DNA from 3 places in the Cypionkella sp. TWP1-2-1b2 genome. Region 1 is predicted to be linked to each of the others. Evidence: riboswitches for the same ligand, from Rfam matches in the RefSeq annotation. Region 1 holds a riboswitch; each other region holds the start of a gene.

Region 1 (7,570 bases):
GTAGGTTTTCTGCAACAGCCAGTTGGAGAGGATTGAGATCACGGCATAGGTGGCGAAGATCGGCCAGTCTTGGGCTTGGATCGGTTGCCATTGCGGCAGGCCTAGGGCGGTCATCATGATGGCCCCGAGGAAGGCGGGCCAGAAGAAGCTGGGGAAAAACGCCTCGTCCCGCGCGGTGAGGCGGGTCAGCACGCTGTAGGCGGCGAAGAACAGGGCGGTGATCAGGGGGAGGAGGGCGGCCCAAGAGAACACGCCTTGGCCGGGGCGCAGGATGATCAGCACGCCGATCAGGCCAATGCCGACGGTGGCCCAGCGTTGCCATGTCAGTTTCTCGCCCAAGATCGGGCCGGAGAGGGCAACGACGATCAGCGGGCAGACCGCGAACACCGCGTGGGCGTTGATCAGGCCGATCAGGGTGTAGGCGTAGACCATGACGCAGATTTCCACCACCAGCAGGGTGGCGCGGAGCGCTTGGGCTATGGGGCGGCGAGAACGCAGGGCAGCGCGGAGGCCCTCGGGACGGCGCAGGGCCAGGGTGATCACGAAGGCGGCAAACACCCAATAGCGGATCATCACCACCATCAGCGTGTTGTATTGGCCCGCCAGTAGCCGCGACAGAGCGTCTTGCACCGCGAAGGCCGCGATGGCGGCGATCATCAGCAGGATGCCTTTGCGGTTGTTCATTTCAGCGTTCCTGCGGACATGTGCTTTTTGCGGCCATGGCCGGGGCGGCGTTCTACTTGGAAGCCAGCGTCTTGCAAGGCGCGACGGACATGGCCTGCGGCGGTGTAGGTGGCGAAGGTGCCGTTTGTGGCGGTGTGGCGGGCGACTTGCGCCAGGATGTCTGGCGACCAGAGTTCGGGGTTTTTTGCGGGCGAGAAGCCGTCGAGGAACCATGCGTCGGCTTTGTGGGGCCATTTCGCGAGGGTGTCGCGGGCGTCGCCCAGGATGATTTCGACTTGGATGTTGCCGAGATGGAAACTGGTTTGGCCGTTGGACCATGCAGTCAGTAAGGGGTCGGCCACGGCGCGGGCTTCGGGGAAGTGATCCAGCGCGCGGGCGATGTCTGCTGACGCGAGGGGGAAGGCCTCAAAACTTGTGAAGCGGGTGGAGGTTTTTGTGATCAGCGACAGGGCCAGCAGGTTCAAGCCGGTGCCGAAGCCCAGTTCAGCGACGTGAAAACCGGGGGTCAGGCGGGCGGGCAGGTCGTTGCCAGCCAAGAAAACGTGGCGGGTTTCGGACAGGCCGTCGTTTTTGGAGAAATACGGGTCGTCGAAGCGGGTCGAGACGGGGATCACGCCGTCTTGCCAGCTTAGGGCAGATTGTGGGGAGGTGGTCATTGTCATATGCCCTTGGTCGGGCGGACCATGGGCAAGGTAGGTTGGAATGGCAAGGGTAGATCTGACGGTGCGAGGGGCAGGGATTTTCGGGCTTTCGGTGGCATGGGAGGCGGCGCGGCGGGGTGCGTGCGTGCGGGTGATTGAGGCGGTTGGGGTGGGGGCGGGATCTTCGGGCGGTGTAGTCGGGGCGCTTAGCCCGCATGTGCCGGAAAGCTGGAACGGCAAGAAGGCGTTTCAGTTGGACAGTTTGCTGATGGCTGCGGACTGGTGGGGGGCGGTGGAGGCAGCGTCGGGGTTGGTGTCGGGCTATGGAAGGGTTGGACGGTTGCAGCCTTTGGCGGATGCGGCTGCTGTGGAATTGGCGCGGGCGCGTGGGGTGTCGGCGGAAGGGTTGTGGCGGGGCGAGGCGGTTTGGCGTGTTGTTCCTGCGACGGGATTGGCGTGGGAGCCTTTCAGCCCGTCGGGATGGCTGGTTGAGGATACTTTGAGCGCGCGGGTGCAGCCTCGGATGGCCTGTGCGGCTTTAGTGGTGGCGATTGAGGGTGCGGGGGGGGAGGTTGTGGTGGGCGAGGCGGAGGAGGTCGGTCCGGTGGTTTGGGCGACTGGGTTGGCGGGGTTGGCCAGCTTAGGTTTGGATTTGGGGCGGGTTGTCGGCGGCGGAGTGAAGGGGCAGGCGATTTTGCTGCGCTATCCGGCGGAAGAGTTGCCGCAGTTGTTTGTCGATGGGCTGCATGTGGTGCCACATGTCGATGGGACGGTGGCGGTGGGGTCTACGTCTGAGGCGGTTTGGGATCATCTGGGCGTCGATCGTCAGGTGGAGGATTTGCACGCGCGGGCGGTGGCCGCTTTGCCGGTGCTGGCGGGGGCTGAGGTGGTAGAGAGATGGGCGGGGGTGCGGCCGCGGGCGAAGTCTCGCGCGCCGTTGTTGGGGGCTTGGCCGGGGCGGGCGGGGCATTTTGTCGCCAATGGCGGGTTCAAGATTGGCTTTGGCATGGCCCCCAAGGTGGCGGAGGTGATGGTGGATCTGGTGTTGGAGGGGCGGGATTTGATCCCGGAGGGGTTTCGGATTTGAGGCGTGTCCACGCGTGGACAGGGGCTGGGGCTATTTGGGATCAAGGGGTTAGGTTAGGGTTGTTAACTTTGCGTTTACTTTTGGGCGTTTGGCCTGCCGGGACTGGAGAAGCCTCCGGCGGGGATATTTAGGCCAATGTGAAATTGTGAGGGGCTGGAGATCTTGGTCATCCTCTCTGCTCAAATATCCCCGCCGGAGGCATCTGACATCCTATGCAGAGCGGAGCATTGCAGGAAAGCCGTGGGGTGGGTTTTCAACCCACCGCTCCTTAGGCCAGCAGGCGCGCGCCTTTGGTGCCACGAATGGTGGCGGTGAGGATTTGGCCTTCGGGGTGGTCTGCCGCAAAGGCGACCTCGGTGAATTGCTCGGTGCGACCCATGCGGGGACCTTCGAGCAGGATGCGGTGGGATTGGCCGATTTGGCCGCGCAGATGCAGCTGCAAAGCGGCGTCTCCGACGGCGCGGAGTCGCGCGGCGCGGGATTTGATCTCGGGGCCTTGCAGTTGCGGCATACGGGCGGCGGGGGTGCCTTTGCGGGGGCTGAAGGGGAAGACGTGCAGGAAGGTTAGGTTGCAGTCTTCGACCAGTTTTAGGGAATTGGCGAACATATCTTCGGACTCAGTTGGGAAGCCTGCGATGATGTCGGCACCGAAGATCATGTCGGGGCGGAGTTTTTTGGCGTCTTCACAAAAGCGGATGGCGTCGTCACGCAGATGGCGGCGCTTCATGCGTTTCAGGATCATGTCGTCACCTGCTTGTAAGGATAGGTGCAGGTGGGGCATCAGGCGGGACTCGGTGGCGATGGCCGCCATCAGGGTGTCGTCGGCCTCAATGCTGTCGATGGAGCTGATCCGCAGGCGGGGCAGGTCGGGGATAAGGCGCAGGATGCGCATGACGAGATCGCCGAGGCGCTGCTGGGCGGGGAGGTCTGCGCCCCATGAGGTGAGATCGACTCCGGTGAGGACGACTTCGTTGAAGCCTTTGTCGACGAGGCGTTTGATCTGCTCGATCACCACGCCAGCGGGGACGGAGCGGGAATTGCCGCGCCCAAAGGGGATGATGCAGAAGGTGCAGCGGTGGTCGCAGCCGTTTTGCACTTGGACATAGGCGCGGTGGCGGCCGAAGCCGTCGATCAGGTGGCCTGCGGTTTCTTTCACCGACATGATGTCATCGACCTGCACCTTTTCGGTGATGCCAATCAGGTCGGGGGCTTTGAGGCTGGCCCACGTTGCCGCTTGCATTTTCTCGGTATTGCCGATGACTTTGGTGACCTCGGCCATGGCGGCGAAGGTTTCGGGCTCGGTCTGGGCGGCGCATCCGGTGACGATGATCTGCGCGCCGGGGTTTTCGCGGGCGAGTTTGCGGATTTCCTGTTTGGCTTTGCGCACGGCTTCGGCGGTGACGGCGCAGGTGTTTATCACCACAGCACCTTCAATGCCTGCGGCTGCGGCGAGTTCTTTCATCGCCTCAGTCTCGTAAGCGTTGAGGCGGCAGCCGAGGGTGGCGAAGATCGGGGGCTTTGAGATCGGGGCGTTCATAGGGTGGCCAGAAAGGCGGGTGTCAGGGTGCCGTTGAAGATATGTGCGGTGGGGCCGGTGAGCCAAACGCCATCCTCGCGCCAATCGACGTGCAGGGTGCCACCGTCAGCCTCGACGGTGACAGAGCGCCCGGTGAGGCCGCGCAGGTGGGCGGCGACCACGGTGGCGCAGGTGCCAGAGCCGCAGGCGAGGGTGACGCCTGCGCCACGCTCCCACACCCGCATCCGCAGGTGGTCGGGGGCGATCAGATGGGCAAATTCTACATTCGTGCGCTGCGGGAACAGGTCGTGATGCTCGGTGCCGGGGCCCTCAACGGTCAGGTTGACCGTTTCGGCATCAGCGACGAAGAACACGCAGTGTGGGTTGCCCATGCCGATGGCGGCGGGGTTGCCGAGGAGGGGGAGGTTCAGGGTATCGACCGCGTGCGACAGCGGGATTTCGGACCATTCCAGTTGCGGGTGGCCCATGTTGACCGAGACGCGGCCATCTGGAAGGCGGATTGCGTGGAGTTGGCCGCGTTCGGTGGTTAGGGTCAGCGTGTCACGGGCAAGTTCGTTCATCATGTAATCAGACACGCAGCGGGTGGCGTTGCCGCAGGCGCCGGCGCGGCTGCCGTCGCTGTTCCAGAAATCCAAAGCGAAATCGGCGGTTTGCGAATCGCGGATCTCGGCCAGTTGGTCAAAGCCGGTGCCCCGGTGACGATCGCCCAAGGCTTGCGCCAGCTTGGACGTTACCACCGCCTCGCGGCCCCGCGAGTCGATGATCACAAAGTCATTTCCTGCGCCATGCATCTTCATGAAGGCAATGGCGCTTGGGTTTTTCGGGCTGTTGGCGGCGTTTTCCATCGCCTGCCTATACGCCGCAGCGCAGCTTTTTGCCAGAGCCACGCGTTTTGTCTCTTGACCCTATCCGGCCCGCACCCTAATCAGCGCGACAGTTGTGGGCCGGTAGCTCAGTTGGTAGAGCAGCTGACTTTTAATCAGCGGGTCATGGGTTCGAGTCCCGTCCGGCTCACCACCACACCTTAAGGCCCGACCGGAAACGGTTGGGCCTTTGGTATTTTCGGGGGTTGGGTGTGCTTGGGTCGCCCGCGAATCAGGCGTTGGGGCTTTGATTTGCAGGGAAAAGCGGCGGCGTCTTTGGTGTGTGCAGAGAGGTCGCAAATGATCTATCGCGACTCAGAAAGCCGTGTTTATTGAAGCGGCAAGGTGCCATTCGCAAGCATGGAGAATTGGGAAGCCGGTGCAATGCCGGCGCTGCCCCCGCAACGGTGAGGAAACTTAAGCTGTGACAGGAGGCCACTGGGGCATATGCTCTGGGAAGGTGTCACGGCGGGGCAATTTGGCCCAGTTTCGCAGCCCGGAAACCAGCCTTGCACCGAGACGACCAGCCCGGCCGGAATGCTCCGGTCCGCCAATGCAACTGTCCCCGCGGGAGGCGCGGACCTACGAGGTGCCATATGTTGAATCCCGCCGAAATCCACGCTGAATTGGGCGCGCGCCGTAAGGATTATGCGCTGAGCCATGCGCTTTATTGCGATGAGGGCGTCTATAACGCCGATCTCGCGCAGATCTTTTACCGGGAGTGGCTGTTTGCGGCCCCTGCGGTCACGTTGCCGAAGGCTGGGGCGTTTCTGACCTTGCAGGTCGGGGCTTATCCGGTGGTGTTGACGCGCGGCAATGATGGGATGATCCGGGCGTTTCATAATGTGTGTCGGCATCGCGGGCAAAGGTTGTGTGCCAAGGAGACGGGTTCGGGGCCGAAATTGGTCTGCCCGTATCACCAGTGGACCTATGATCTGGACGGCAAGCTGCAATATGCGCGGGATATGCAGGAAAGGTTTAACCCGGCAGAGCATGGGTTGAAAAAGGTGCATTGCGTTGATCTGGGTGGGATGGTTTTCATTTGCCTCGCGCAAGTGCCGCCGCCGATTGCGGAATTGGCGAAGACGGCGATGACCTATCTCGCACCTTCGGGGTTGAAGGATACCAAGGTAGCATTTTCATCGACCATCGTGGAGAACGGCAACTGGAAGCTGGTGATTGAGAACAACCGCGAGTGTTATCATTGCGGCGGTGCGCATCCGTCGTTGTGCCGGACATTTTCGGACAATCCGAAGATCGGCGCGATGAATGGGCCGGATGAGGCCAGCGACGAGATTTTGGCGCATTGGACGCGGTGTGAGGCGGCGGGGTTGCCGTCTCGGTTCACTCATGATGCGGCGATGCAATGGCGGTTGGCGCGGGTGCCGCTTTTGAACAATGCCGAAAGCTACACGATGGACACCAAAGCGGCGGTGGCCAAGCGCTTGGGGACGATGCCGTTCAATGATGCGGGTAGCCTGTTGTTTTACCACTATCCGAACACCTGGAACCATTTCTTGGGCGATCATGCGATTACGTTCCGGGTGCTGCCGATCTCGGCCACCGAAACGCAGGTGACGACGACTTGGCTGGTGCATAAGGATGCGGTTGAGGGCGTGGATTACGATCTGGAGCGTTTGACCGACGTGTGGATGCACACCAATGACGAGGATCGTCAGGTGGTGGAGGAAAACCAGAAGGGTATTCTGTCACCTGCTTACGAGCCCGGCCCCTATTCGACGATTCAGGAAGAGGGCGTTATCCAGTTTGTCGATTGGTATTGCAAAACCATGACTGAACGCACGGCCCCCAAGCCCGCGATGGCGGCGGAGTAGATCATGCCGTACACAAGTCCGAACTGGTCAACCGAGCCTTGGAACGACAGCCAGATGCTGGAATGTTCGATGGTGGTGCCGGAAAATGATGACACCGCCACCTTTGCCTTCCGCGCGCCGAACGGGGCTTGGTTTGACTATCAGCCGGGGCAGTTCATCACGCTCGATCTGCCGGTAGACCCAAAGGTGGGGCCGAAGGGCAATGTGCAGCGGACCTATACTTTGTCATCGTCGCCGTCGCGGCCGTTGTCGATCACCATTACGGTGAAGGCGCAAAGCACGAGCGTCGGCACGCGCTGGATGCTGGATCATCTGAAACCGGGGATGCAGATCAAGGCGTTTGGGCCTGCGGGGATTTTCAGCTTTCATCGCCACCCGTCGCAGAAATATCTGATGATCTCGGCAGGGTCGGGGATCACGCCGATGATGTCGATGACGACCTGGGCGTGGGATTCGGGGCAGATGCCGGACATCGTGTTTGTCCATGCCGCCAAGCGCCCGTCAGAGATCATCTTCCGTGAGCGATTGGAGCAATTTGCCAATCGAGTGCCGGGGTTGCAGTTGCGCTTTACGGTGGAGGAAAGCGATCCATTCCGGGCTTGGCCGGGGTTCCGGGGGCGATTGAGCCAGATCATGCTGGGCCTGATGGCGCCGGATTATCTGGACCGCGAAGTGTTCTGCTGCGGACCCGAGCCGTTCATGCAGGCGGTGCGCGAGATGTTGCAAAGCCTTGGCTATGACATGGCGCGCTATCATCAAGAAAGCTTTGGGCTGGCGGTGTCGACTGAGGCTGAGGCTCCGGTGCTGGATGATGTGACGCCAGTTGATGGGGCTGTGGCAGAGATCACATTTGCGGACAGCGGCGTGGTGGCGGCCTGTGGTGAGACGGATACCGTGTTGGCGGTGGCAAAGCGGTCGGGGCT
Region 2 (7,570 bases), on a different contig from region 1:
TAAACGGTGCGCCGATCTCATTCAAAGCCACCCCATGCGCCGCCGTCAGCGCATGAATAGACGTCACCCCTGGCACCACATGCACCCGCTCGGCGGGCACCAACCGCGCAGCAATCCTCAGCGTGGAATCATAGAGCGAGGGGTCGCCCCACACCAGCAACGCGACCTTTGCTGCCCCGCCAATCGCCGCCGTCCAAACGTCCGCGATCCGGTCATGCCAATCTTCCACCCGCGCCCTATAATCCGCGATGCGCGCGTCCCGCACCGGCAGATCAAATTCGACGATCCGGGTCGCAGGATTGCTCAGCACATCACGGCAGATCGCGAGGCGCAGTTCTGCCAGATCGGCTTTGCCCTCGCCCTTGCGGGGGATCAGGATCAGATCTGCGGCGTTGATTGCCTTGATGGCTTGCAGGGTGAGGTGGTCGGGATTGCCGGTGCCGATGCCGATGAGGGTAAGATCAAACATGGGGCCTCCTATAGCTGCGCTATTTGCAGCAGAACGCGCGCCAACCGCAAGGATCGGCGCGCGTAGATTTTCATCCGCTTACTGTGGGCGCGACCAGAGCCAGCCCGAAAGCGCGCCCATAGCCGACCATACGATCAGACCGACCCCCAACGAGCGTGCCGCGAAGGTTGAAGCCAGTTCGGGCGGGGCGACGCCGGAGTAACTTTCTAATTCGGGTGCGCCGATCACGTGCGGGATCGCAAGCAGCAGCACCGCGCCGATCACCGAAGCCACACCCTTGCCGTAGCCCAACAGCCCCAATCCAGCCGCGGTGCAGAGCGCGGTGCCGATCCACCAGATTTGACGCGCGGTCAGATCGGCGGCCATGGTGCCGGGCAGTTCCGGCTCTAATCCCATCGCCGGGGCGAGTTGGAAGGCGGCGTAGCCCGCGATGCCCCAGAGCAGGCCTTCGCGCAGGGTCACGCGTTTGCCAAACACTTCAGCAAGGCCATAACCTGCAACCAGAAAAAGGGCATAGCCGACATAGGCCAAACCGAAGAACAGGCTGGTCCAAGCGTTGCGCGAGGCTGCGCCGTCTTCTTCGGCGGCCTCATGCTTGTGCTCATGGCCGTCAGCCTGCGCAGCGTCGGGCGCTTCAGTTGTTGCGGGAGCGGTTGCTGTGACATCTGCGGCAGAAGCTTCGGGGGCGGCATGGTAGTGATCGTCCGCGTGACCGCCTGCTGCGACCCCGTTGAAATGCACCAATGCGCCGGTTTCATATTGCTCGCCCAGAAGAATAAGCTTCTGCACAAACACAAAATGCAGCAGGGCCGCAAGCAGGCCTGCCGCAAAACCAGCGAACACCGCGCTGGTCAGCATACGTTGGATCATGCGTTTAGTGGCAGGGGAAGCCAGAGGCGTGACGCACATCATGTGCCGCGTCATGCAGGGTCTGCGAATGGGCAAAACCGGTCAAGAACACTGTCGAGGCGCCAATCATTGCAACAAACAGCACCGACATCAGCGCGGTTGTTTTGCTGGAAGCGAGGGTCTTCGTGGTCATTCTATTCTCCATACCGTCACACCCGACGGTGTTTAGCGTTTCTTTGCGTGGCCGGTCTCCTGGCTCGCGGGTCGTAGCAGGCTTCCACCTTCCCAGCCTTAAGGGGCCAGTGGCACATCGGAAGCACGCTCACCGCATACAGTCGCGGGGGCGGCTGAGGCTTGGGGTGCCGATTGGTCCACCCATTCCTCATTCTCGTTTCAGTCCAGACGCTTTGCGTTTTTAGAACACCATGCATATTCATCAGTCACCTAAGCCCCGGTTTGGGTCAAGCAGAAATGCGGCTTTTGAAGGGTCAGAGGCGACACAATGGTCGATTACATCAGGCCGGAATGCGGGCGATGGCCTTGCTGCGCAGACTGCCCAGCACGCGGGCGTCGAGGAAGTTACCGTCCGGCGAGGCGGCATAAAGGCGAGCGAAATTTTCAAGCTCGGGCAGATCAGCGGCGGTAATCTCGCCGAACAGATAGGCGGTTTTGCCATCCGCGCGGAAGGCTATGGATTGGTCGCGCGTGCAGCCAGACATACATTCGATTTCAAGCACTTCGACGGCGGCAGGCATGGCTTCGCGCAGAGTGTCGGCAAAACCCTCGCGGCCCAACTGGCACAGGGTGCAGACGTAAAGTCTCATGCCGGGAACTCGGCCAAGGGGCCGTAGAAGATCAGCGCAGGGTGCGGGCTGGTTGCAGTTTGCAGATGGGTCGCAAGGCTGGCAATGGTGTGGCGGGTGATTTTTTGATCGGGGATTGAGACCGCCTCGGCCAGCAGCGCAGGTGTGTCGGCTGGCAGGCCGTGGGCGATCAGCCGAGCGGCGAGATCGGCGAAGGTGCGGCGGCCCATGTAGACCACAGTGGTGGCAAGAGGGTCGGCGAGGGCGGCCATATTGGTGTTTTCCGGCAGGCTGCCTGTCACATCCGCCCCGGTGATGAATTGCACGCGCCGCGCGGTCAGACGACGGGTCAATGGGATGCCGTAGGCCGCGGCAGCAGCAGAGGCAGAGGTGACGCCGGGGATAATTTCGTATGAAATTCCCGCCTGTTGCAGGGCAACCAACTCCTCCTCCAGCCGTCCGAACATGCCGCAATCGCCGGATTTCAGCCGTACCACGCGCTGGCCAGCAAGCGCATGATCGACCAACAGGCGGCTGACGTGATCTTGTTTCGGCGAGGGCCGCCCGGCGCGTTTGCCGACCGCGATCAGGTCAGCGGATTTGGCGGCAAGGCCAAGGATTGGACCAGAGGAAAGATCGTCAAACAGCACCACTTCGGCAGTTGAAAGGCGGTTCACGGCCTTGACGGTCAATAGCTCGGGATCGCCGGGACCGGAGGAAACGAAGGATACAAAGCCGGTCATGTCGCCTCTGCGATCAGATGGAAGAAGGTGCCGGACGATTGGCCGCCGCCCGTTTGGATGCGGAGCGATCCGGTTTCTGCAACAGTGGTATCGGTTGCATCGCAGACTTGCGCAAGGGGGGCATCGGGTTGGGCCGTGATGGTGGCGTAGTGGAATTCGTGGCCGCGGAGCCGGGTACGGGCGGGGTGGCCGACGATGGGGACATTGGTTTGCGCAAGACGGTAGCCCAGATGCATGCGGCGTTTGGCAAAGCTGGTCTCTAGCCCCAGAAGCCCTGTCATTTCATGCCGCTCACCTTGCGCGTCGATCAGGCCCGCACCCATCGCCATATAGCCGCCGCACTCGCCATGTACCGGTTTGGTCTGAGCAAAGGCTTGCAGAGATTGGCGAAAATGCGCATTGGCGGCGAGTTTTCCGGCGTGAAGCTCGGGATAGCCGCCCGGCAGCCAGCAGGTTTCCGCTGTCGGATCTGGGGCCTCATCTTGCAGCGGCGAGAATGGCAGGATCGTGGCCCCCGCCGCGCGCCATCCGGCCAGAAGATGCGGGTAGATGAAGGAAAACGCAGCGTCTCGCGCAAGGGCGATGCGATTGGCCGGAGGCGTGATTTTTAATGGCGGTTGGGGGGGCAGATGGCCACGGGCGGCGGCGCGCAGGGTGTCGAGGTTCAGATTTTCGGCAATGAATGCCCCGGCTTCGGCCAGCAGGGCTTGTAGATGCGGTTGCTCCTCGGCTTGAACGAGGCCCAGATGGCGCTCGGGCAGCGCGATTGAGGCGCGTCGCGGCAGCGCGCCCAGCACCGGGATGCCTGCCGCATGCATCCCCGCGCGCACCAAGGCTTCGTGGCGGGGCGAGGCGACGCGGTTCAAGACCACCCCGGCGAAGGGCATGTCGGGGCGCAGCAGTTGAAAGCCCTTGGCGACGGCAGCGGCGGATTGGGCTTGGCCCGAGACATCCAGCACCAGAACCACCGGCCACCCCATCATCACCGCGATATCGGCGCTGGCTCCGCTGCCAAATTCCCCCGGTTTGGCCACACCATCGAACAGGCCCATCGAGCCTTCAGCGAGGATCAAATCGGCATCTGCCGCTACCGAAGCCAGCCCTGCGATCCGCGCTGGGGTCATCGCCCAACTGTCCAGATTGACAGACGCGCGCCCCGAAGCCGCCGCGTGAAAGGCGGGGTCGATGTAGTCGGGGCCGGATTTGAACGGCTGCACGTTCAGCCCCTGTGCGCGGAAGGCGGCGAGCAGACCGAGCATCAGCGTGGTCTTGCCGGTGCCGGAGGCCGGGGCGGAAATGAGCAATCCGGGGATCATTGGGCTTCCGGGAAGCGCGGATCGGTGCCGACGGGGCGGAAGCGGCGGTCGTAGTCGCCGGCATAGAGGCGGCTTTCCTCGAAGCCTTCGGCGGCGAGGGCGGGGCCGACGAGGATCAGCGCTGTGCGCTCCATTTCCGCGCCGATAGCAGTTTGTAGTGTGGACAGCGTGGCGCGGACGATGCGCTCATCCGGCCAAGTGGCGCGCCAGACCACGGCGACGGGGCAATCGGGGCCATAGTGGGGGGTGAGGTCTTTCACCACGTTTTCAAGCACATGCACCGAGAGGTGGATGGCAAGGGTGGCGCCGGTGGCAGCAAAGGCAGGCAGGTTTTCACGCTCTGGCATCGCGGTGGCGCGGCCTGAGGTGCGGGTGAGGACAACGGATTGGGTCAGGCCCGGCAGGGTCAGTTCGGTGGCGAGGGCAGCGGCAGCGGCGGCGAACGACGGCACGCCGGGGGTCACATCATAGGGGATATTCAGGGCGCGCAGGCGGCGCAGTTGCTCGCCCATCGCCGACCACACCGACAGATCACCGGAATGCAGGCGGGCGACATCTTGACCCGCGGCATGGGCGGCGGCGAGTTCGGCGATGATCTCGTCCAGCGACAAGGGGGCGGTGTTGGTGATCTTGGCACCCGGCGGACAATGCGCCAGCAGGGCTTGCGGCACCAGCGATCCGGCATAAAGGCAGACCGGGCTGGAGGCGATCAGATCGCGGCCACGCAGGGTGATTAGATCAGGCGCGCCGGGGCCTGCGCCGATGAAATGGATGGTCATGGGATGCTCCTTTCGGCAAGGGCTGCGGTGGCCATGCCGTCTTGGGATGTGACGCGGGGGCCTAAAAGCCGTGCGCCGGGGCCAGCGGCGGCAAGCGCTGCGGCTTCGGCGAGGCTGCCGGTGCCATAGCGAGCCTGGACGCGGACGGACTGGGTCAGGGTGGGCTGGTTACGCAGACGTTCCAAGGGAACTGCGTGCAGATGCAGGGCCATTTCGGCGGCAAGGGCTTGGATGACAGGGGAGTCAGCTTTGTCCTTGGCGGTGGCGAGGGCCTGCGCCGCATCACCTCCGGCGCGGGCCAAAGCGTCGCGCAGGCTGTCGATCCCGGCATCTTTGCGAAAGCCTATGCCTGCAACGATCATCGGATCGCACTCAACTGCACGACCGGGCGGGTGGCATCCCAGCCACGCATCCGACCTATGGGCGCAGCTGCCGCAAGCTCGATGCGCAGAAGGGTGCCACCGCGTTGGGCATGTTGCCCTGCCAGCAGGCTTTCGGTTTCCAAGGTGACGCCGTTGGCGACGATGCGGGTGCCTTCTGGCAAAATTTGCCAGAGTTGATCGTAGAGGGCTGCGTTGCCACCACCGCCAATGAACACGGCATCCGGGATCGGGTGGGCGGTGAGGGTTTCGGATGCGGTGCCTTCGATACAGGTCAGGCGGTGGTCCACGCCGAAATTCAGCGCGTTGGCGCGGATGTTGATGGCGCGGTCGGGGCGGAGTTCAAACGCCAAGGCACGACCTCCGGCCAAGCACCATTCGACCGAGATCGAGCCGGAACCTGCACCGATGTCCCACAACACTTCGCCTGCGCGCGGAGCGAGTGCCGATAGGGTCAGCGCACGGACTGGGCGTTTGGTGATCTGGCCGTCATGCGCGAACAAAGCGTCGTCGAGGCCGGAGGCGCGCGATAGGCCTTGACCTGCGGTGATCTCGATGGCGACGGCGACGGGGGCTTTGATCTCGGTCAGGGCGAAGGTTGCGGCGGTGGTTTCGCGGATACGTTGATTTGGGCCGCCAAGGGCTTCCAGCACGGTCAGATGGGCGGTAAATCCCTGATCTGTCAGCCACTTTGCCAAGGCTTGCGGGGCGTTGCCGTCTCTCACCAAGCAAATCGCGCGATGGCCTTTGGTCAGCACAGGACGCAGGCGAGCGAAGGGGGCGGCGTGCAGCCCGTGGCAGGTGGTGTCCTCCATCCGCCAGCCGAGATGGGCGGCGGCGAGTTGGAAGGTGGAGGGCGCGGGGAAAGCTTGCCATTCGTCGCGGGCAAGGTGGGCAGTCAGGCTGCTGCCCGCACCGAACCAGAACGGATCGCCCGAGGCGATGATAGCGACGTTTTGGCCTTTGCAGGCCAGCACAGGGGCCACCGAAAACGGCATGGGCCATGCGCGGCCTTTGGCACCCGCTGCCGCCAAATCCAAATGACGCGGGCCGCCGAAGATGATTTCGGCCTGCGCCAGTGCGGCACGGCTTGCATCTGACAGGCCCGGCAGGCCATCTTCCCCCAAACCGATGATTGCAATCCAAGGCTTATCCATGACGCGCATTCTTCTGCTGGGGGGCACCACCGAGGCCAGCGCTTTGGCGCGGACATTGGCGGCTGCCGGGAAGGACGCGGTGTTTTCTTATGCGGGTCGCACCGATAGCCCGGTGGCGCAGCCCTTGCCGACGCGAATTGGCGGATTTGGCGGGATTGACGGCTTGGTCGAATACCTGCGGGCCGAGAGGATTGGTGCTGTGGTCGATGCCACGCATCCCTTCGCCGCACAGATGAGCCGTAATGCGGTTGAGGCTTGCGGGCGGGTTGGGGTGCCATTGTTGGGGTTGCAGCGGGCGGCTTGGGTGGCCGCTGCGGGTGATAATTGGGTGCATGTCGGCAGTATGGAGGCGGCTGTTGACGCCCTGCCCGATGCGCAGGCACGGGTGTTTCTGGCGATTGGCAAGCAGAACCTGGGGTGTTTCGCGGCGAAACAACATCACTATCTGCTGCGGCTGGTCGATGCGCCCGCAGTGGCTCCGCTGCCCGATTGCACTGTGGTTCTGGCGCGGGGTCCGTTTGAGGTAGAGAGTGATAAGGCGCTGCTGATGCAGCATAATATCAGCCATATCGTCGCCAAGAACGCAGGCGGCGCGGGGGCCGAGGCCAAGCTGATCGCCGCACGGGCTTTGGGGATTCCCGTGGTGATGATTGAGCGCCCCGCCCTGCCCGCGCGGGAGGTCGCAGCTTCGGTGGCTGAGGTGATGGGCTGGTTGTCTCATGCCGACCTTGGGGTGTAGACAAAGCGACCAACCCGGCGGGTGGCGGAGTTGCCGACGATCACAACCGTGCGCATGTCGGCCATTTCCGGGGTGGCTTCGGCGAGGGTGACGGTCTGGATGCGTTCTTCAGGGGTGGAAACCGCACGGGCGAAGGTGATCAGGCGGTTTGGGCCGCATTCTTCCAGCAAGATTTCCAGCGCGCGGGCGAATTGATGCGGACGGCTGGAGGAACGGGGGTTGTAGAACCCCATCGCGAAATCAGCTTGGGCTGCGAGGCGCAGGCGGTGTTCGACCAGGGGCCACGGCTTGAGGTTATCGGATAGGTTGATCGCACAGAAATCATGGCCCAAGGG
Region 3 (7,570 bases), on a different contig from region 1:
ACCAGCGCGCCAACTCTAGCGCGGCGTCAGCAGCGGCTTTTGCGGTGTCGATCATTGCGCCCGTGATAAAGCTTTCGCCGCGCACCAACCAGCCGGACGGGTGCCATTCAATCCGAATATCAACGGAAGCTGTTTGGATTGTGGAAAACTTCGCAAGATCAATCGAGAAACCAAATTTCCCCGGCAGGTTAGGGGCATCTGAAGCGGTAAGTGCTTTTGCCAATGCCGCAGCGATCTCTTGCGAGCCATCGCCCTCGGTCCAGAACGGCGAGACGATAATGTTGCGGCGGGCCTCATCCGTGGCATCGGCGTCAATCAGATCAACCGCGCGCAGGCCATCAATTAGGGCGGGATGGCTGGCTTCGGTGACGCCGCGCAGTTGCAGGTTGGCGCGGTTGGACAGATCAATCAGGCCGTTGCCGTGCTGGGCAGACAGGCTTGCGATGCCACGGGCTTGGTCTGAGGTCAGACGGCCTGCGCGGGGGCGGATGCGCACGACAAGGCCGTCGCCGGATTGCATCGGGCGCAAGGCTCCGGGGCACCAACCTTGAATGATGGGGGTTTGCGGGGTAGTCACTCGCCAGCCCCCATCATCGCCGCGATGGAATTGCGGCGGGTGATCCAGAGGCCTGCATCTTGCAGCGCCTTGAAGCGCGCTTGCAGGGCGGCGAGGGCGGCAGGGTTTTCCTTCGCCATAAAGGCCACCAGATCGGCGCGGCCAAGGGTGGCTTCGAGATAGAGATCAAACAGATGCGCGGGAACATTTCGAGTCAGATGCGCGTAGGCGGCGAGGTTATCCAAGGTCGCTGTGACTTCAGCGGCTCCCCGGAAGCCGTGGCGCATCATACCCGTGGCCCAATCGGGATTGGCAGCACGAGCGCGCACGACGCGGCCGATTTCCTCGGCGACAAGCCGGGCTTTCGGAGCATCGGGTCGGGTGGCGTCGATGTGATACAGCGCGGGTTCAGCGGCCCCGATCGCTGCCATGGCGGCGGCAAAACCGCCCTCGTGTGCTGCATAATCAGGTGCCAGTAGGATGTCGGTTTCCACCAGATCCTGCACATGGGCATAGCCGTCAGCGGCGCGTAGGCGGTTTTCCAAGGCGGCGCGGTTGTGCTGTGTTTGGCCCTTGGCATCAACCGTCCAGTCGGAACCTGACAGCCACGCCTCACCCGCCGCCGCGCGCCCTTCGGGGGTGTAATCTTCCAGTGCAGGCTCCATCCCCATGCCGTAGAGGCCCGGTCTCGGGCCGAACACGCGGGGGCCAGCGATGATATAGGGGTTCATATCGGCAGTTTCATCGCGCTGTGACAGGGCTGCGGCCCCGGCGTCGAACAACTGGCTCAGGCCGCCGAACACATCGCGGAACAGGCCGGAGACGCGCAGGGTCACGTCGATGCGAGGGCGGTCGAGCAAGGCAAGCGGGAGGATTTCAAAACCGGAAACCCGTTCAGACCCGTCATCCCATTTCGGCGCAAGCCCCGCGAGATGCAGCGCCATCGCTAATTCTTCGCCCGCCGTCCGCATAGTGGCAGAGCCCCACAGGTCGATCACCAAGCCGCGCGGCCAATCCCCTTTGTCTTGCAAATGGCGGCGCAGCAATTCCTCGGCCAGCTTGACGCCTTGGGCATGGGCGGCGCGGGAGGGCACAGCGCGGGGATCGACGGAATAGAGATTGCGGCCTGTGGGCAGCACATCGTTGCGGCCGCGCCATGGCGAGCCGGAGGGACCAGCGTTGACGCGACGGCCCGCCAGCGCCGTCAGCAGGCCTTCGGTTTCGCCGGGGGATTGGCCGTAGATATGCAAACCGTCGCCGAACTGGCTTTCCTTGATGTCGCAGACAAAACGGTCGATGCGGGTGATCGCCTCGGCGGGGCTGGCGTTCTGGTCTAGGCCAAGGTCGGCTTCCACGCCCGAAGCCTGCGCCTCATCCCGGATGGTGGCGATCAGGCGGTTGCGGCGGGAGGGGTCTAGACCGTCAGCGGTGGAGTATTCATCCAAAAGACGCTCAAGCCGCAGCAGGTTTTCCGGGGTGGCGGATTGGGCGAGCGGTGGGGGGACATGGCCAAGAGTGACAGCGCCAATGCGGCGCTTGGCTTGCGCGGCCTCGCCGGGGTCATTGACGATGAACGGGTAGATGATGGGCATCGGGCCGGTGAGGGCTTCGGGCCAGCAATCGGCGGACAGGGCCACCGATTTCCCCGGCAGCCATTCCAGAGTGCCATGCGCGCCTATATGGACTAGCGCGTGCAGGGATTGGGCACGCAGCCAGAGGTAGAAGGCGACATAGGCATGGCGCGGGGTACGGGCGAGGTCGTGGTAATCGGTCTCGCGGCTGGTGACGGTGCCGCGTTCGGGTTGCAGGGCGATCAGGGCTTGGCCTGCACGGGTAGCCGCGAAATGGAATTCACCGTTTTGGGCGGCGGGATCGGCTTCGGGTGCGCCCCATGCGGCGGCGATGGCAGATTGGAGAGGAGCTGGCATGCTGGCGAGGGCGGTTTTGTAGGCGGCGAGCGGCCAGGTCAGGGTCTCGGTGGTGAGGGCTTGGGCAAGGTTTTTGGCTGGCTGAACTGCGTAGCCTGCGGCAGCTAGGGTGGCGGTCAGGGCCTCGGTGCTGGCCAGCGCATCAAGGCCGACGGCATGGGCGATCTGATCAGGTCTGCCGGGATATGTGGACAGGATCACTGCAAGATTGCGCTGGGGTGCAGGAGTGGTAGCGAGGCGGTGCCAACCGAGAATACGCTCCACCACGGCAGTGATCCGGGTGGGATCGGTGCGGTGGGCGAAGCGCGAGAATTGCAGATCCGGGTCGCGTTTTCCAGGCGATTTGAAGCTGACGACCCCCGAGAAGATGCGGCCATCGACTTCGGGCAGCACGACATGCATGGCCAAATCAGCGGGAGAAAGGCCGCGCTCGGACGCGTTCCAGTCGCGCTTGCGAGCAGTAGAGAGGGCGACTTGGAAGACGGGGCAGCCTGTTGCGTCTAGGGGGGTGGTGCCGTCGGTGCCACGGGCGGAAAAGGCGGTGGCGTTGACGATGGCGCATGGGATCAGGTGGGCGAGGGCTGCGCGTAGGAAGGTGTCGGCATTGGGGGCTTTTAGCGAGGGAACGAACAGGCCGTAGGCTGCAAAGCCGCGCGCGCGAAAGGCGCGGATCAGGGCATCCACCGGGTCGGTGTCGGCGGCGGTGACGTAGCTGCGGTAGAAGGTCACGGCGATGGTTTGGCCTGTGGCGGCGGGTTGCGGGATCACGCCAAAGTCGGGGTCATACCAGCCACAATCGGGCACGGTTTTATCGCCCGGCACCGGGCCAGCGTAGAGCCCAGCGGCAAGCGCCAGTTGCGCCAAGGCAGCCTGCGCAGCGACCGCTCCGCCAGCGTCACACAGCGCGGACAGACGGCGCAGGGTGCTTATGGGCAAGGTGGAATGGGCGTCGAGCGCGCTATCTGCGCGGCCATCGGCGGGCAGCACGGCCAAAGCGATGCCCTGACGGCGGGCGAGGTCTTGCAGTTGCATCAATCCGTAGGGCCAGTAATTCTCGCCACCGATCAGACGGACAAGGATGCCTTTGACGCCCGGCAGGGTTTTCTGGACATAGGTATCGACCGACATCGGGTGTTGTAAGGCAACTAAGTTGGCGAGGCGCAGAGTGGGCAGTTTGCCCGCCCCTGCCCCGTCGCGGGCGCGATGCCAGCCTGCCGCGAACGCGCCGAGGTCACTGTCGGAAAACGACAAAACCACCAGCTCGGCCGGGGTCTGACCCAGATCAAACGGGGTTTGCGTATCCTCCAGCCCATGGCTTTCGCGGAAGACGACATGCATGGTTTAGGCCCCCAGCACAGAGCGGATCGCGGCCAGATCAACGTGGTGATGCTCGGCAATCACCACAAGCTGGCCTTGGCGCGGGGATGCACCCCACGCGCGATCAAACTGATGCCGCACCCGTGCGCCAACCGCTTGCACCAGCAAACGCATTGGCTTGCCCGCAACGGCGACATAGCCTTTGACGCGCAGGATGTGCTGTTCATCGGCAAGGCGCTGGATGGCGGTGACAAGCGCGTCAATATCGCTGATCTCGGGCAGATCAATCACCACGGTGTCAAAATCGTCATGCTCGTGGTCGTCATGGCCATCGTGATGCGACGGGCGCGCGGCGAGATCATCCTCGGCTTTCGCGTTCAGACCAAGGATCAAGGCCGGGTCAATGATACCTTCCGACATTGACAGGATCGGGATTGGCCGGGGCGATTCCGCCATTATCACGGCGCGGGCTGCAGCGAGGCCCGCTTCCCCTGCCAGATCGGCCTTCGACATCAGGATGATATCGGCGCAGGCGATTTGATCCTCGAACACTTCCGACAGCGGGGTTTCATGATCCAACGACGGATCAGCAGCACGCTGCGCATCCACCGCCTCGACACTGGGCGCAAACCGGCCAGCGGCGACGGCCTCGGCATCGGCCAAAGCGATCACGCCATCGACAGTGATTTTCGAGCGGATCGCGGGCCAGTCGAACGCCTTCAACAAAGGTTTCGGCAAAGCGAGGCCAGAGGTCTCAATGATGATATGATCGGGGCGCACGGGCAGTGCCATCAATGCCTCGATGGTCGGGATGAAATCGTCAGCGACGGTGCAGCAGATGCAGCCGTTGGCGAGTTCAACAATATTCTCCACCGGACAATTCGCATCCGCGCAGGATTTGAGGATATCGCCATCGACGCCAACGGTGCCGAATTCATTGACCAGGATCGCCAGACGCTTGCCCTGCGGGTTCTGCATCAGATGACGGATCAGCGTGGTTTTACCAGCCCCGAGAAAGCCGGTGATCACGGTGACGGGGATTTTTGCGAGGTCAGACATCGGGAAGCTCCAAAGGCGGGATACGGGCAAGGCTTTGCTTGCGGAAAATCACCGGGCGCGCACGCCACGGCACGATACCATCGGGGGCGGCGAGATAGGCCGCAGCGCCGAGCAGAATGTCAGGCGCATCGGCCTCGGTCAGACGGCCATAGACATAGGACCACCGGCCGGGAGCCGAAAGCGCCACCGCCGCACCAGAATTGCAGGCGGACAGACAGGGGACGCCGACGATGCGCAGACCCTCAGGAATTTCGCCCACCAACAAGGCCGCATGAAGCCGCGCACCCGGCAATGCCTCCCCGTCTTCTACGACCTCTCCGGCCTTACAGGTGGTGCAGACATGCAGCGTTACGGTCATCAGCCTATCCAAATTGAGCGATGGGATGGCCAGAAAGGCACGGCCAAGGGGCCTTGCCTGCTGGTTGCGAAACACCCCGTTCGCCCGTTCAGTCTTGCGCTGGCAGGTCTCCCGGCTTGCGGATACGGGGCTTCCCCCACGGTGGCCCGCCTTCCCGGATTGCTCCAGTGGCCTCGGGCAACCTCTCCGGTCACGGTCGCGGGGGCGGCAGCTTTTGGGGTTGCCCCCTTTCGCATTCCCTCTTCGCCTGTCATAAACAGGAACCAACACCTGCCCACCTGTGGCAGAATTGCGCCCCTTGTCAAGCAACGGAAAACCCCCAATGGCCGACCCAGAGCTGCCCGTGATTGAAGCGACCTCCGATAGCGACGTATCAGGTGATGAAAACGCCCGCCACGCGCGAAAGATGGCGAAGAAGAAGGCCGCGCGCGATAAGATCATGGCCGGCAAGGCTGGCGATAAGGGGTTGCTGATCGTCCATACTGGGGCGGGAAAAGGTAAATCTTCGAGCGGATTCGGGATGATTCTGCGCTGCATCGCGCATGAGATGCCCTGCGCGGTTGTGCAATTCATCAAAGGCGCTTGGGATACCGGCGAGCGGCGGATCATCGAGACGCATTTCTCCGATCTCTGCGAGTTTCACGCGATGGGTGAGGGCTTTACTTGGGAAACCCAAGACCGCGCCCGCGATATCGCGATGGCCGCGAAGGGCTGGGAGAAGGCAAAAGAGCTGATCCGCGATCCCGGCAATCGGCTGGTGCTACTGGATGAGATCAACATCGCCTTGCGCTATGACTATCTGGATATCGCCGAGGTGCTGGCGTTTCTGGCCGCTGAAAAACCGCCGCTCACCCATGTGGTTATGACCGGGCGGAACGCTAAGCCAGAGTTGATTGAGGCGGCGGATTTGGTGACGGAAATGACGCTGGTGAAGCACCCGTTCCGGTCGGGTATCAAGGCGCAGCCGGGGGTGGAATTTTGATCTGGTGGCTTTGCTGACAGGATAGATTGGGGGCCAGCCCCCAAACCCCCGGAGTATTTTCGCCAGTATGAAAGCAACGAAATGTTAACCTTCTGGTTCCAAAACGGGGAAGCGGTACAGGGGGGAGCCCCGATGATCGCCCAGTGTGAAAGCGCAGCATCTCCCCCGCGCAATCGGCCCGAGATGCTGCGCCGACATTCTTTGGCTTTCATGCTGGAAGAAAATACTCTCGCCGGAGACTTCCGAAACCTCCGCCAAACCAACGCTGGAGGGTCGCGATGAAAGCCCTGATGATCCAAGGCGCAGGCTCCAACGTCGGCAAGTCTTTACTAGTGGCAGGCCTTTGCCGTGCGGCTAAACTGCGCGGGCTTTCGGTGGCTCCGTTCAAGCCGCAGAACATGTCCAACAACGCAGCAGTGACGGCCGATGGCGGTGAGATTGGCCGCGCGCAGGCGTTGCAGGCTTTGGCTTGTGGGCTGGAGCCGCATACCGATATGAACCCGGTGTTGCTGAAGCCTGAATCTGAAACCGGAAGCCAAGTTGTGGTGCAGGGCAAGCGCATCGCCACGGTGAAGGCCCGCGATTATGCGGCGTTGAAGCCCTCACTGATGGCTTCGGTTCTGGACAGCTTCAAGCGGTTGAAATCGCAATTTGATCTGGTGATTGTCGAGGGTGCAGGGTCGCCAGCCGAGGTCAATCTGCGCTCGGGCGACATCGCCAATATGGGCTTTGCGCGGGCGGCGAATTGCCCGGTAATTCTGACCGGCGATATTGATCGCGGCGGCGTGATTGCGCAGATTGTCGGCACGCAGGCGGTGCTGGACCCTGCGGATAATGCGATGATCGCGGGGTTTTTGATCAACAAGTTTCGCGGCGACCCCCGCTTGTTTGACGACGGCTATAAACTGATTGAGGCCCGCACAGGTTGGCACGGGTTTGGCGTGGTGCCGTTTTTTGAGGCTGCGTCAAAGCTGCCTGCCGAGGATGCCCTCGACTTGCCGAAGGGGGGCGGCGCGGGTGGATATAAAATCGCGGCGCTGGTGTTGTCGCGGATTGCAAATTTCGACGACCTCGACCCTTTGGCTCTGGAAGCTGGCGTCAGTTTGCAGATGGTGCGGGCTGGCCAAGCCATCCCCGGCGATACCGATCTGGTGATCATTCCCGGCTCGAAATCCACACGCGGCGATCTGGCTTATCTGCGGGCGCAGGGCTGGGATGTGGATCTGGCGGCGCATCTGCGGCGCGGCGGTCGCGTGCTGGGGATTTGTGGCGGCTATCAGATGCTTGGCCAAATTGTGCGTGATCCTGAGGGGATTGAGGGGCCAATGGGCGAAACCTTGGGCCTTTGCGCTTTGAATGTCGAAACCTTG

What was found. A riboswitch is a leader RNA that binds a small molecule or an ion and turns the genes downstream of it on or off. The one in region 1 is predicted to bind cobalamin.
Positions count from the first base shown of each region.
Region 2: another riboswitch for cobalamin. It lies ahead of ACP7AP_RS09705 (CbtB domain-containing protein); the one in region 1 lies ahead of ACP7AP_RS20485 (aromatic ring-hydroxylating oxygenase subunit alpha).
Region 3: another riboswitch for cobalamin. It lies ahead of ACP7AP_RS09635 (DUF1636 family protein); the one in region 1 lies ahead of ACP7AP_RS20485 (aromatic ring-hydroxylating oxygenase subunit alpha).

Region 1 is NZ_JAFCTX010000043.1:23,512-31,081, reverse strand. Features, by position in the region: gene ACP7AP_RS20515 (DMT family transporter) at 1-684, opposite strand, end outside; gene mnmD (tRNA (5-methylaminomethyl-2-thiouridine)(34)-methyltransferase MnmD) at 681-1,346, opposite strand; gene ACP7AP_RS20505 (NAD(P)/FAD-dependent oxidoreductase) at 1,387-2,412, shown strand; gene mtaB (tRNA (N(6)-L-threonylcarbamoyladenosine(37)-C(2))-methylthiotransferase MtaB) at 2,681-3,949, opposite strand; gene dapF (diaminopimelate epimerase) at 3,946-4,794, opposite strand; tRNA gene ACP7AP_RS20490 (tRNA-Lys) at 4,891-4,966, shown strand; cobalamin riboswitch at 5,139-5,338, shown strand; gene ACP7AP_RS20485 (aromatic ring-hydroxylating oxygenase subunit alpha) at 5,409-6,647, shown strand; gene ACP7AP_RS20480 (2Fe-2S iron-sulfur cluster-binding protein) at 6,651-7,570, shown strand, end outside.
Region 2 is NZ_JAFCTX010000011.1:130,578-138,147, reverse strand. Features, by position in the region: gene cobF (precorrin-6A synthase (deacetylating)) at 1-469, opposite strand, end outside; gene ACP7AP_RS09710 (CbtA family protein) at 548-1,339, opposite strand; gene ACP7AP_RS09705 (CbtB domain-containing protein) at 1,344-1,511, opposite strand; cobalamin riboswitch at 1,544-1,761, opposite strand; gene ACP7AP_RS09700 (DUF1636 family protein) at 1,834-2,142, opposite strand; gene cobA (uroporphyrinogen-III C-methyltransferase) at 2,139-2,864, opposite strand; gene ACP7AP_RS09690 (cobyrinate a,c-diamide synthase) at 2,861-4,180, opposite strand; gene cobM (precorrin-4 C(11)-methyltransferase) at 4,177-4,959, opposite strand; gene ACP7AP_RS09680 (cobalamin biosynthesis protein) at 4,956-5,321, opposite strand; gene cbiE (precorrin-6y C5,15-methyltransferase (decarboxylating) subunit CbiE) at 5,318-6,496, opposite strand; gene ACP7AP_RS09670 (cobalt-precorrin-6A reductase) at 6,495-7,235, shown strand; gene cobJ (precorrin-3B C(17)-methyltransferase) at 7,214-7,570, opposite strand, start outside.
Region 3 is NZ_JAFCTX010000011.1:120,662-128,231, reverse strand. Features, by position in the region: gene cobG (precorrin-3B synthase) at 1-577, opposite strand, end outside; gene cobN (cobaltochelatase subunit CobN) at 574-3,822, opposite strand; gene cobW (cobalamin biosynthesis protein CobW) at 3,826-4,860, opposite strand; gene ACP7AP_RS09635 (DUF1636 family protein) at 4,853-5,218, opposite strand; cobalamin riboswitch at 5,303-5,501, opposite strand; gene cobO (cob(I)yrinic acid a,c-diamide adenosyltransferase) at 5,541-6,200, shown strand; gene ACP7AP_RS09625 (cobyric acid synthase) at 6,479-7,570, shown strand, end outside.